Regions from separate parts of the Cryptocyanus atlanticus LEGE 06306 genome, predicted to be linked through region 2. Evidence: riboswitches for the same ligand, from Rfam matches in the RefSeq annotation. Region 2 holds a riboswitch; the other holds the start of a gene.
The links. A riboswitch is a leader RNA that binds a small molecule or an ion and turns the genes downstream of it on or off. The one in region 2 is predicted to bind cobalamin.
Positions count from the first base shown of each region.

Region 1: another riboswitch for cobalamin. It lies ahead of ACWJI7_RS11585 (HupE/UreJ family protein); the one in region 2 lies ahead of ACWJI7_RS09365 (fatty acid desaturase).

Region 1 is NZ_JBSJOZ010000011.1:81,399-84,793, forward strand. It holds gene cobW (cobalamin biosynthesis protein CobW) at 1-626, opposite strand, end outside; gene ACWJI7_RS11585 (HupE/UreJ family protein) at 628-1,251, opposite strand; cobalamin riboswitch at 1,275-1,432, opposite strand; gene ACWJI7_RS11590 (pentapeptide repeat-containing protein) at 1,441-1,950, opposite strand; gene upp (uracil phosphoribosyltransferase) at 2,112-2,795, shown strand; gene aroA (3-phosphoshikimate 1-carboxyvinyltransferase) at 2,821-3,395, shown strand, end outside.
Region 2 is NZ_JBSJOZ010000007.1:93,340-96,734, reverse strand. It holds gene ACWJI7_RS09375 (hypothetical protein) at 1-75, opposite strand, end outside; gene ACWJI7_RS09370 (Nif11-like leader peptide family natural product precursor) at 242-457, opposite strand; cobalamin riboswitch at 1,221-1,365, shown strand; gene ACWJI7_RS09365 (fatty acid desaturase) at 1,676-2,701, shown strand; gene ACWJI7_RS09360 (hypothetical protein) at 2,688-3,125, shown strand; gene ACWJI7_RS09355 (hypothetical protein) at 3,170-3,395, opposite strand, start outside.

The DNA of each region.
Region 1 (3,395 bases), on a different contig from region 2:
CGGCAGCCCCGGCCGACGCGCTCCCGCACCGCGTCCAGCTGGGGGCCATCCAGGCGATCAGCGCGGCTCACCAGCACCAGATCCGCCGCCTCCAGCTGATCGTGGAAGAGCTCCTCGAGGCCGGTGAGGTGATCGAGGCTGGGATCGGCGGCCCGCTGCCGCTCCAGCGCCGCGGGATCCCCCACCACGCTCCCGGCCGCGAGGGCTTCGCCGTCCACGACCGTGACCACCCCGTTCACGCGGGTTCGGGTGCGGATCTCGGGCCACTGAAAGGCCCGGACCAGCGGCTCCGGCAGGGCCAGACCACTGGTTTCGACCACGATGCCGTCGAGCTGGTCCGCGCGGGCCAGCAGGGTCTGCATCGTGGGCAGAAACTCTTCCTGGACCGTGCAGCAGAGGCAGCCGTTGGCGAGTTCCACCAGCCGGCCGTCGAGCTCCTCCTCCGGGCAGAAACCGCAGCTGCGCAGGAGCTCGCCATCGATCCCCACTTCGCCGAACTCATTGACCAGCACGGCCAGGCGCTGCCCCCCGTGGAGCAGGAGGTGGCGCAGCACGGTGGTCTTGCCAGCACCGAGAAATCCGGTCACCACGGTGACCGGGAGACGTCTGGACGGAGTGACGGCCATCTCAGGGCACCAGGGAGGACCAGGTGAACGTGCCCCCCACCCCGATCAGGATGCCGGCGCTCAGGCCCAGGCGGGCGGGAGGGAGGCCCCGGGCCCAGGAGCGCACCAGGGTGAGGGAGGCCAGCAGCAGCGCGCCCTGGCTGACAAAGAGTCCGAGCAGGTAGAAACCGATCGGCAGGGATTGCCAGCCGATCACCGCGTCGCTCAGCACGTAGCCATGCAGGGCGAAGGCGGGCAACAGGGTCCAGCGGGGCAGGCGGCCGAGGGCGACCAGGCCCACCAGCACGAGGGAGAGCGCCACGAGGGGTTCGGCGCCGGGCAGTTCCGGCAGCAGCAGAGCCAGGCCACTGGCCGAGAGCCCCACGGCCAGGAGGCCGATCACCCACCGCAGGGGCTGGCCGAGCCCGACCAGGCCCAACCCCAGCAGGAACAGCAGGTGATCAGGACCAAGCAGGGGATGGCCCACCCCACTGAGGAAGCCGCCCAGCGGACCCGGCTGGATCTGGAACAACTCCATCAGGTGATGGGCGGAGGCGGGGGTCGCTCCGAGGAGGAGCAGTGCCGCCGGTAGGAGCACCGGCACCAGCAGCCGGGCCCGCGACGGGGCTCTCAGGGACAGAGACATGGTGGACGTCCGGTCCGCGCCGGGAAACGAGAGGGCAACCGGCGGGTGTTCTGACTGGCCCGCTCCGGGGGAATCCGGAGAACGGGCGTCACAGCTGCGGGACAGCGCCGGATTTCCACCGGACTTTCCCCGTTTCCTCCGGTGGCTGTTCCCCACCGGAACCGGACGCCGATGTTACCGGTGCTGGGCTCAACGGCAGCCCAGGCTCTCCAGGGTCGACACACCCGTGCTGGGATTGACCCCGCCGGCCCGGGCGCAGAGGGCCTTCTGCTGGCTCAGATCCAGCACGGCGTCGCTGAAGTCGGCCCCCTCAATCGTGGCATCGGTGAAACGGCTCTGCATCAGCATGGCGTTCCGGAGCACGGCGCCCCTGAGATCGGCCCCATCAAAGCGGCTGGCGAAGGCTACCACGTTCTCCAGGTTGGCCCCCCGCAGGTCGCTCTCCTGAAGGTCGCTGGAGTTGAAGACGGCTCCGCGGAGATCGGCGTCGCTGAAGTCGTAGCCCCGCAGGGAGGCCTTCAGGAACTCCTCCTGCCGGAGGTTGCGGCCATGCATGTCCGGCTGGAGATCCTGCAGCGCCCGCTGGCCCCGCAGCTCCGGAGCGGTGATCGCCCAGGCGGGGGTGGCCACCTGGAGCGTGATCAGCAGGCCGATCAACAGCCCCGGCAGCAGGCCGGACAGGAGGCCCGGCAGCGGCAGCGGCCCCGGGCTGGTTCTGCGGCGCCCCTGCGGTGGCGCAATCGCGGCGGGTGGGAGAACGGAAGGATCGGCCTGCAACGCACACCTAGCGTGACCGCTCAAGTTATGGCAGGCACCCCGGCCGCCGTGGCCGCGTCGCCGCTCTCCCCCGATCCGATGTCATGAGCATGTCCCTGCGCGTGGTGGTCCCACCCCACCCCCTGATCGGCCACTGGCTGACGCTGCTGCGTGACCGCACGACCCCGGCCCCGCTGTTCGCCACGGCGATGGCGGAACTGGGACGCTGGCTCACCTATGAGGCCCTGCGCGACTGGCTGCCCCACCAGCGGGTCACGGTGGACACCCCCCTGGCCAGCACCGAGGGACAGGTGGTGGACGGCTCCATCCCCCTGCTGGCGGTGCCGATCCTGCGGGCTGGTCTCGGGCTCTGGCAGGGGGGGCAGACCGTGCTCCCCACAGCCCGGGTGGCCCACATGGGACTGCGACGGGAGGAGAGCAGCGGGGAAGCCCACTGCTACCTCGACAGCCTGCCGGCCACGATCGGGGATCGGGTGGGGGTGCTGGTCTTCGATCCGATGCTGGCCACCGGGGGCAGCCTGCTGCAGGTGCTGGAGCGTCTCAACGAGAAGGGGGTCAACGGGGACCGCCTGCGGGTGATCACGGCCCTGGCCGCCAGCCCCGGCCTGGCGCGGGTGGGCGAGCGTTTTCCCAGCCTGACGCTCTACACCGGCTGCATCGATCCGGAGCTGGACAGTGCCTTCCGGATCGTGCCCGGGCTGGGTGATGCCGGGGACAGGCTCTGCGGCTCGGAAAGCCCCGGCTGGCCGGCCGAAGCCCAGCCGTAGGCTCAGCCGATCCCGTCCCCATCGCATGGCCGTCGCCCCCACTTCCGGCAGCCCGCTGCGGCTTGGACAGCCCGGTGGGGCGAGCCGGCGGAGCAGCCTGGGGGGCACGGTGCGGGTACCGGGGGACAAATCGATCTCCCATCGAGCCCTGCTGATCGGCGCGATCGCGGAGGGGGAAACCTGCATCGAGGGTCTGCTGCCCGCCGAGGACCCGGTCAGCACGGCGGCCTGTCTGCGGGCCCTCGGGGTGGCGATCTCACCGATCCAGGCGGGTCAGCCGGTGACCGTGCAGGGGGTCGGACTGGATGGCTTCTTGGAGCCCGAGGACGTGCTGGAGTGCGGCAACTCCGGCACCACCATGCGGCTGATGCTCGGGCTGCTGGCGGGCCGCACCGGCCGGCACTTCGTCCTCAACGGCGATGCGTCCCTGCGACGCCGGCCCATGCGGCGCGTGGGTCAGCCCCTCGAGGCCATGGGAGCGCTGATCCGCGGCCGCGCCGGCGGAGACCTGGCCCCCCTGGCGATCGAGGGCGCGGCCCTGCATGGGGCGGTGCTGGGTACGCCGATCGCCTCCGCCCAGGTGAAATCGGCCATCCTGCT
Region 2 (3,395 bases):
ACAATCCGCCAGCAGGCCAGCGGAGCGGGCGGCCTCAACGATTCTCTGCTCCTCGCACGTCAATCCTGCGGACATGATGCTGCTGAGAAAGTGAATTTCTAAACTGTCCAGTTAATCAGGAGGTTAAGCTTCAATCCCAAGGTATAAGCAACAGCCAGGGGTATGTGCTGCTCGCAACTTCATCAGCAGGCTGTGTTGATCACGACCACGACCTCAACGAGGCTGAGAAGACGGCGGCGGCTCAACAGCGCAGCTTGGCATCGCCCTGTTGCGGCGTCTTTCGCTCGCGCCGATGTTCCTGTCGAGCCCGTCGAAGGTCGAGCCCGGTGATGCGATAGCCCAGCTGCCGGGCGGCCAGCACCAGATCCTCGGGGGACCGGCACCGTCTGAGCAGTTCGCCGAGATCAGCATCGGCTTCGGCGTCGGTGACCAGTCGCTCCAGATCATGCCTAGCCATCAGATCCGGGCCGGGGCCATTCAGCCTGCCCGGAACGGCCGGTGGGCACCATCGGCGCCATCACCCACGCGAGTCGCCTGCGTCACACGGTGACTCAAGGCTGGCCAGATAGCGCTTGCGCTGGCCTGAGGCCCAGGGTTCATCGTGGCCGCCGATGGGGCCGCTCGCGTCGCCTGGCAGCGGGCAGGGCAGCCGGATCGCATCGGCCGCGAAGCCCTTACCACCGTCGTGAAGCGTGCTCATGGGTTGGACCCTACGAACCGTCCCCGGGGCCGCCTTGTGCGCTGCAACCCCCCCGCCGGTGCCACCAGACACTGGCGGGGGGCGCCAACCGGATCGATCCCAGGGCATTCCCTTCCATCCGGATGCCTGGGCGGGGAGCCCACCGCACGGTCGCCCGGGCCCGTCACGCCCGGTCCGGTTCGGGGGTTGAACCCGGCGCCATCATCCGCCGCTGGGGGAGCGGAATGATCAGCCGTGCAGGCTGTCGGCCCTCCTGCCGGTGGTCCCGGAGGAGGGGTTGTCCAGACGTTTCGGGGAGAAGGACTGGATCGGCCCACGCCGATGGGTGCATGCGTGGCACGACGCCATCTCCAGGGGCAGGCAGGGGGCTGATCCAGCGGGGTCTGGGGTGGATCGCTTCAGGCCTCTCCTCGCCCAGCCTTCGAATCGGGAGGAGTGCGCCTGCGACGCGCATCGGAAGACACGGGGCGCCAGCCCAGCACACCCTCGCGCTGATTCAGCCAGGACGGCGCCATGCTTGCTAGCTTGCCTCCCAATCGGTTTCGGCGGGGACCAGCCGCCGGAGGCAAGGGGGAAAGACCGGTGTGAATCCGGCGCTGTCCCGCAACTGTGACGAAAGCCATGGCTTTCCTAGTCAGGATACCCGCCGATCTTGTCCACAGCACACCAATCTGCGAGGCACAGATGATCCGCTCCGCATTGTCATCCTGGCCTGGGATCGCTGGTCCCGGGAAGCCGTCCCGGCTAAGCGCGCCGGCGCCGGGAGCAGACCAGACCAGCACCGATCCGTGGCGCCTCCGGGGCCGTTTCCTCCGCAGCTAGGAGTCCCGCAGACCACGCGCCAGCCCAACCGCCCCGTCCACTCCGTTGGGGTGGATGGATTCCATCGCTCCGCTCACCCCCCCTGCGGAGCGCTGCTGACACGTTCTGGTCCGGTCCCGGCCTTCTCCGTTCAGCCCTTCAACGTCCCCCCGTATGACCGCCGACATCCGGCGGGCCGACTTCGTTCTGGCCCCCTACGTCCACAGCAGCGACGGGCGCGGTGCCCTCCAGATCCTCAACTCTGTCGGCCCCTATCTGCTCTGCTGGGCCCTGGCCCTTGAAGCCTCCCGGCGGGCCATCTGGGCACTGCCATTCCTCGTCGCTCTGTTGGTTCTCTTCTCCCTGAGATGCTTTTCCCTGATGCATGATTGCGGTCACCAGTCGCTCTTTCGGAGCCGCTGGCTGAACCGGATTGGCGGCTTCATCCTCGGGCTGGTCAACGCCGTGCCCCAACTGGCCTGGTCAACAGATCACGCGTTTCACCATCGCACCAATGGTGACTGGGAGCGCTACCGCGGCGTGGCCGACTTCCTCACAACGGAGGATTTCGCCCGGCTCGATTCTGGGAAGCAGTGGATGTACGTGCTGTTGCGCCATCCCCTGATGGCCTTTCCCGGCGGCTTCTACTACCTCGCCATCCAGCCCAGACTGGCTCTGCTGCAGGCGATCGCGGCGGCTTTTCGAGCCCGGGCCGTTCCCCGCACGGCCGAGTTTTGGGATCTGCTGCTCAACAATGTCTGCGTGATCGGTGGGCTGGTCCTGGCGGGCCACGCCCTGGGTTATGGATGGGTCCTGGGACTGTACGGACTGACGCTGACCTGTGCAGCGGCGATCTTCATCTGGATCTTCTTCGTGCAGCACATCTTCGTCGGGGCCTATGCCCATCCCAGCGAGGGCTGGAACTCTCTTCAGGGGGCCCTTGAAGGTACCAGTCACCTGGAGCTGCCGGCGGTGCTGCGCTGGTTCACCGCCGAGATCGGATATCACAACATCCACCATCTCTCCGAGCGGATCCCGAACTACCACCTCAGGGCCGCCCATCTAGCCAACGCGCACCTGTTGGCCGGAGTGCCGACCCTGCATCTGGGCGACCTGCCGGCCTGCTCGCGGTTTCTCCTCTGGGATCGGACCGCCCGTCGTCTGGTGCCCATCCCGGAGCAGGCCGATGCCGTTGTCTGAGCCGGCATCACCCTGCTCCAGCTCCTGGGAGCCCCGCTTCCTGGAGCAGAACGCTCTGCTGATCGGCCATGCCGCCTGGCAGGGCTACGGAAGCAACGGACCCGGGCTGCTGATCTGCGTGTTGCCCGAGCCGATCCCGACGGAATTCGACTGGCGGCACCGGAGCGTGACGTTCAGCCGGTGGTATGTGCGGCGTGATCAGGTGGCGGCCCGGCTGCGGAGCCTCGGGCTGGGGCCCGGGGCGATCCGCCCCAGTCTGGCCGCCCTCGGCAGCTACGACCCTGCCCGGGAAGTGGTGGTGCTGCTGCGCGGCAACGGCTCCGACCTGATCGCCCTGTTGCGGAACCTCCACACGGCCCCACCGGCCTGTTTCGAGCAGGTGGAGCGGCGCTGGCTGGAGTTTGCCTGCGCCCTGCCGTCCTAGCTGCGACCGGACCGGCGCAACGGGTCGAGGACCAGGGCCTGCCCTCAGGGAGCCGGATGCTCCTCGCAGGGCATCCAGTACGTCCCCATCGGATGGGCCCCCTGACAGCCAAGTTCCCGGGCTTTGCGCAGCGCCTCCTCCCGGCTCGGGTAGGCGGTGAGATGGGCGCCCGAGCCCCCCCCCTGGTGCTGATGGGGCCGCTGCTGGGCGGCGGGGGAACCAAGGCGGACCACCCCCATCCCCTCCAGGCCGGCCCACCACACCCCCATC